One region of the Lactobacillus sp. B4005 genome, then DNA from elsewhere that is predicted to be linked to it. Evidence: predicted binding sites of a transcription regulator. Region 1 holds the regulator's gene; the other holds the start of a gene.

Region 1 (3,431 bases):
CGCCCTGATTTGATGCTGTTACAAAACGAATAGGTGAAATGAAGGTTATTTATCGTGCACATTATCCATTTAACTTACCCCATCGGCGAAAAGCTATTTCCAACTAATATTATCTTAGCGCTTGGTTTTTTTGATGGTGTCCATCTCGGACACCAACAGTTAATTAAAATTGCCAAAAAAAAGGCAGACAACAAGCACTTGCCCTTGGTTGTAATGACCTTTGACCGTCATCCTAAAGAGGTTTACCAAAATTCACAAGTTACCTATATAGATAATTTAGGTGAAAAAGCCTATAAAATGCAAAAACTTGGTGTTGACTATTTATTGGTCATGCATTTTAATGAGCAATTTTGCCAGTTAACAGCACAAGAATTTGTTGATAACATTGTCGTCAAACTGGGTGCTGACACGGTAGTGGCTGGCTTTGATTATACTTATGGTCCCAAAGATATTGCTAATATGAAAAATTTTCCTAAATTTGCTAGAGGCAGATTTGAAATAATTGATGTTCCGAAACAATCTTATGATGGGCAAAAGATTGGCTCGACGGAAATTAAAAAGGCAATTACTGCTGGTCAGATGGACTTAGCACAAAAACTTTTGGGTGCGCCATATGTTATGTCTGGGACAGTAGGTCATGGTCTGCGTAATGGACATAAATTGGGCTTTCCTACAGCTAATCTAGTATGGGATACTAACAAAGTGGTGCCAAAGGTTGGCGTGTATGCAACCCGAACTAAAATTAAGGGTCAATGGTATGACTCAATGACCAGTGTTGGCTATAATGTAACTATTAATGATAATAAGAAGATTTTTATTGAATCTAATTTATTTGGGTTTAATGAAGAAGCTTATGACGAGGACATGGTTATAAAATGGTACAAGTATACACGTGGTGAGATTAAGTTTGCTAACTTGAACGAGTTAAAAATGCAGATGAAACAAGATGAAGCTCAAATAAAGGCTTATTTTGCGCAGAGAAACTAATAAATTCTTCCGGTTAATTAGAAAACTGCATTTTGTCAGAAAAAGTTTAGCACTCGACTTGACATTCTGCTAAAAACTAGTATCATAATAATTGTTAGCACCTGATAAGTATGAGTGCTAAAAGTGAGGGCGATTTTTATGTTGACCGAACGTCAAGAATTAATTTTAAAGACAATTATTAATGATTTTACGCAAACGCATGAACCGGTTGGATCTAAGACGGTCATGAATCAGTTGCCAATTAAAGTTTCGAGTGCAACTATTCGTAATGAAATGGCTGCTTTGGAAGAGAAGGGATTACTTGAGAAAACACACCTTTCCAGTGGACGCGTACCGTCTACTGAAGGTTATCGGTATTACTTAGATAATTTGCTTGAACCTCTTCAAATCCCTTCGTCTGTTTACCAGAAAATTGTTAGTCAATTAGATCAGCCTTTTCACCAAGTCAACGAGATTGTGCAGGAAGCTGCCAAAATTCTTTCTGACTTGACTAATTATACTGCTTTTGCGGAGGGACCAGAAAATAGTGATTTAACTATTACTGGCTTTCGAATCGTACCGTTATTCAATCGCCAAATTATGGCAATCTTGGTAACCAGTGATGGTAACGTCCATAGCCAAGTTTACAGCTTACCTTATAATGTACATGGTGATGAAGTAGAAAAAGCTGTGCGGATGATTAACGATAAACTCGTAGGAAAAGATTTAAGCGAGATAACTCCTACCTTGCTTAATCAGACTTTAGGTAAAAAGCTAACGAGCAATCATGTAAGCGAACTAATTGATTTAGTTGAAGATGTTATTAACGATGCTGCTAGTGAGCAGATGTATGTTGATGGTCAAATCAACTTATTGAATAATAGTTCGTATGATGATGTTTCTAACTTGCGTTCACTATATGAATTGATTGATCACAATGATTTGATTTCTAATTTTGTTGATGACAAGATTAATTCAGAACGTGGTAAATATCCGGTACGTGTAAGTTTGGGTTCTGAATTGTCAAATGATTTGTTAAGAGATTATAGTCTGCTTACGGCAGAGTATAGCGTTGGCTCCCATGGCAAGGGCATAATTGCTTTACTTGGTCCAAATAATATGCCATATTCACAAGTTATTGGCCTTTTGGAATATTTTAGAAATGAATTGGCTAAGAAACTGCTTGAATATTATGGCAGGTTTAAATAAAGGAGGTTAGCCGTGAGTAAGGAAAAATATGTTAGCGAAAAAGATTTGGCTAAAAAACAAAGTCAAACAAAAAAGGCTAAAAAAGATGAGAAAAACAAAGTAAATACTAAGGCTGACGAGCACAAAGATCAAAATTCTGCAGAAAAAAAGCTTGCGGAAAATTTAGCCAAAGCTCAAGAAGAAAAGAAAGACTTGGAGGATAAATTCCTTCGTAGTCAAGCGGAAATGCAAAATATGCAAAATCGCTACAATAATGAGCGTGCACAATTAATCAAGTATGAATCACAATCTTTAGCAAAGGATGTTCTACCAGCAATGGATAACCTTGAACGTGCCTTGAATACTAAAGTAGATGATGAAGCTTCTAAACAACTTAAAAAGGGTGTCCAAATGACCTTGGATGCTTTGATTAAGGCGATGAAGGATCATGGTATCAGTGAAATTGAAGCTGAGGGAGCTAAATTTGATCCTAATTTACATCAAGCAGTACAAACCATAGAAGCTGAAAATGATGAACAAAAAGATCACGTTGTTCAAGTTTTACAAAAAGGATATTCATATAAAGATCGTACACTAAGACCAGCAATGGTTGTTGTTGCACAATAATTGAAAGGAAGATTATTAATGTCAAAAGTTATCGGTATTGACCTCGGAACCACTAACTCAGCAGTAGCAGTTTTAGAGGGTAAAGAACCAAAGATTATTACTAACCCAGAAGGTAACCGTACCACTCCCTCCGTTGTCGCATTTAAAGATGGTGAAATTCAAGTAGGTGAAGTTGCTAAGAGACAAGCAATCACTAACCCTAACACAATCTCATCAATTAAGCGTCATATGGGTGAGACCGATTACAAGGTAAAAATTGGCGATAAGTCTTATACTCCACAAGAAATTTCTGCCATGATTTTACAATATATCAAGAAATTTTCTGAAGATTATTTAGGTGAAAAAGTTACGGAAGCAGTTATCACCGTACCCGCATACTTCAACGATGCACAACGTCAAGCTACTAAGGATGCCGGTAAGATTGCCGGTTTAGAAGTTAAACGGATCATCAATGAGCCTACTGCATCATCACTTGCTTACGGTCTTGATAAAGATGCCGAAGACGAGAAAGTGTTAGTTTACGACCTTGGTGGTGGTACGTTTGATGTTTCTGTATTGCAATTAGGTGATGGCGTCTTCCAAGTTCTTTCGACTAACGGTGATACTCACCTTGGTGGGGATGACTTTGATAATAAGATTATTGACTGGCT
Region 2 (3,431 bases), on a different contig from region 1:
TAATTTGTTCAAGATAACTGAACCATCTTCACCAGCGTTTTCAGCAATTTGACGTACTGGAGCAGTCAATGCACGTAAAATGATGTTGATACCAGTTTGCTCATCAGCATTGTCGCCTTTAAGGTCTTCAACATTCTTGATAACGTCAACTAATGCAGTACCACCACCAGCTACGTAGCCTTCGTCAACAGCGGCACGAGTTGAGTTCAAAGCATCTTCAATCCGGTAGCGACGTTCTTTTAACTCAGTTTCAGTAGCAGCACCAACATGAATAACAGCTACACCACCAGTTAATTTAGCAAGACGTTCTTGCAACTTCTTCTTGTCAAAGTCTGAAGTTGTTTCTTCGATTTGACTTCTGATTGAGTCTTCACGTTCTTTAATTGCTTCATCTGAACCAGCACCATCAACAATAGTTGTTGAGTCCTTAGTAACAGTGATGCGGCGTGCTTTACCTAATTGATCAATCGTTGTGTCCTTTAATTCAAGACCAAGATCTTCGGTAATAACTGTACCACCAGTAAGAGCGGCAATATCTTGTAATTGTTCTTTACGACGGTCACCAAAGCCTGGAGCCTTAACAGCAACAACGTTGAAAGTACCACGAATCTTGTTCAATACTAAAGTAGGAAGTGCTTCACCAGAAACGTCATCAGCGATAATCAATAATGATTTACCTTGTTGAACAATCTCTTGCAATAATGGCAAGATGTCTTGAATGTTAGAAATCTTCTTGTCAGTAATTAAAACATATGGGTTGTCCAAATCTGCTTCCATCTTGTCGTTGTCAGTTACCATGTATTGTGATAAGTAACCACGATCGAATTGCATACCTTCAACTACTGATAATTCAGTTTCAATACCACGTGAGTCTTCAATTGTGATAACACCATCGTTACCAACTTTTTCCATTGCATCAGCGATTAAGTCACCAACTTCTTTTGAAGCAGATGAAACTGAAGCAACTTGCGCAATTTGATCTTTTGAAGAAACAGTGTGACTTACTTTATGTAATTCATCAACAACAGCCTTGGTAGCTTTTTCAATTCCGCGACGAACACCTACGGGGTTAGCACCAGCAGTTACATTCTTCATTCCTTCACGGATGATTGCTTGAGTTAACACAACTGCAGTAGTGGTACCGTCACCGGCAATGTCGTTAGTCTTTTGTGCAGCTTCGGCAACTAGCTTAGCACCCATGTTTTCGTAGTGATCTTTTAATTCAATTGACTTAGCAATGGTAACACCATCGTTAGTAATTTCAGGATTGCCATAAGATTGCTCTAAGACAACGTTTCTACCTTTAGGACCGATTGTTGCCTTAACAGTATCAGCTAACTTATCAACACCCTTTAATAGGGAACGTCTTGCTTTTTCTGAGAATTTAATATCTTTTGCCATAATTTTCGCTCCTTAATTACTTAACCACTGCCAAAATATCTTTTTCATGAAGGACTAAGAATTTTTCACCTTCGTATTCAACGTTAGTGCCAGAATACTTGTCATATAGAACAACGTCGCCCTTTTCAACTGACATTGGGATCTTGTTGCCGTTTTCTGCATAACTGCCTTCACCGACAGCAACAACTTCACCTTCTGTTGGCTTTTCTTTAGCATTTGAAGCAAGGACGATTCCGCCTACAGTCTTTTCTTCTTCTTCTTTAACTTTTACGATCACGCGATCACCAATTGGTTGTAACACGTTTGTCCCTCCTAATTTTAATTTAAAATCATTTTTGTTATTTGTTAGCACTCTTATTAACCAAGTGCTAACTTACAAATATGATAATACCCCCTTTTAATGAAAAAAGCAAGAAAAAATTAGCACTTTTTTACTTAAAGTGCTAATTTTCTTTAGCCATTGCAGCGGCGGCTTTATAAATTTATCTATTCTTATCTTTATCCGAATCAAGGAAATAAATGAGGGTTTGTAATTCAGTCGCCAAGTCAACATTTTGAATTCTAACCCCGGTTGGAGCTGATAACCGAATTGGCGTAAAGTTCATAATGCCCTTAATGCCAGCTTCGACCATGTCATCCGCTGTTTTTTGTGCAGAATCTGACGGCACTGTCAAAATAGCGATGGTGATCTGTTGGTCACTCAGCTGCTTTTGCAATTCACTCATTTCATAAACAGGAACGCCACTCAAAATTTTGCCCGTAATTTTAGGATTAATATCAAAAGCACAGGAAATTCGGATGTTATTGCTTCGTTTGAAGTTATAGTTGAGCAAGGCGTGTCCCAAATTACCTACACCAACTAATGCAACATTAGTTAAAGTATCTTGATTTAAAATCTTTTTAAAAAAGGATAGGAGACTTTTGACATCATAGCCATACCCACGCTTACCCAAAGCACCAAAATATGAAAAATCACGACGGATTGATGCACTATCAACCTGAACTGCTTCTGATAATTCAGTAGATGAAACTTTTTCTTTACCAGCTTCATTCAGGATAATTAGGTAACGATAGTAAAGCGGCAGTCTCTTCGCTGTCGCTGTAGGTATTTTTATTTTTTCCATTTTAAAAAGCCTCCAACTTAATATCACTAGTGAGCTTTTTTGTGAATTCACTCATCAATTAATATTATTTTACCTATAACTTACTGATATTTGCAAATGTTTTTTCACAATCTAACACAATCACAAAACACGATTTTACTGTTAATTAACCCGCTTTACATGGTAATTAAAAAATTATTTGTAAATAACTGAGCAAATACTCGTAATCAATTTACTAATGATGAAAAAATAATTTTACTTAAAAAAGGCTTATTTCTCATGCAGTTGCCAGCAGTCTTGCCACATATGCTAAAATAGACTTTAGGTGAAAAATATGATAATTGCACAAGGACACGATTTAGAAAAACAATTTGGTGCCAATACGCTATTCAATCACGTTAATTTCTCGATTGATTCAAATGCAAGAATTGGCCTTGTAGGACCAAACGGAGTTGGTAAAACCACACTCCTTAAAATTATGACGGGTGAAGAAGAAGCTACCCACGGCGAATTTACCATTAATAAAGGGATCGATGTGGGTTATATCGCGCAAGAAAATGGCTTAGATGAAAGTAAGAGCATTTGGGATGAAATGCTGACCGTTTTTGCGCCATTAATTGCAAAAGGACAAAAAATCCGCGGCTTGCAACAAGCAATTGCCGAACATCCGGAAGATAAGCAACTTTTAAAACAATATGACCAGTTGCAATTTGATTTTGAACAACAAGGTGGATATACCTATCAGGCGGATATTAAAAGTATTTTGAATGGTTTTAACTTCCCTGAAAATACTTGGACTAAAATTATTGGTGATCTTTCTGGTGGTGAAAAAACCCGGCTTGCCTTTGTCAAACTGCTTTTACGCAAGCCACCGCTACTTTTACTCGATGAGCCGACCAACTATTTAGATCTGGACACACTTGACTG

The links. Region 1 encodes HrcA, which represses chaperone genes, less so after heat shock. Its sites were predicted from a motif close to TTAGCACTCNNNNNNNNNGAGTGCTAA; they were not measured.
Region 2: the regulator HrcA is predicted to act here: its motif matches at 1,747-1,773, upstream of groES (co-chaperone GroES).

What each region holds. Positions count from the first base shown of each region.
Region 1 is NZ_JAFNOZ010000001.1:636,501-639,931, reverse strand. Features, by position in the region: gene truB (tRNA pseudouridine(55) synthase TruB) at 1-33, shown strand, start outside; gene ribF (riboflavin biosynthesis protein RibF) at 55-987, shown strand; gene hrcA (heat-inducible transcriptional repressor HrcA) at 1,126-2,175, shown strand; gene grpE (nucleotide exchange factor GrpE) at 2,188-2,781, shown strand; gene dnaK (molecular chaperone DnaK) at 2,800-3,431, shown strand, end outside.
Region 2 is NZ_JAFNOZ010000002.1:16,949-20,379, forward strand. Features, by position in the region: gene groL (chaperonin GroEL) at 1-1,401, opposite strand, end outside; gene groES (co-chaperone GroES) at 1,418-1,702, opposite strand; gene J3U73_RS04460 (redox-sensing transcriptional repressor Rex) at 1,884-2,525, opposite strand; gene J3U73_RS04465 (ABC-F family ATP-binding cassette domain-containing protein) at 2,839-3,431, shown strand, end outside.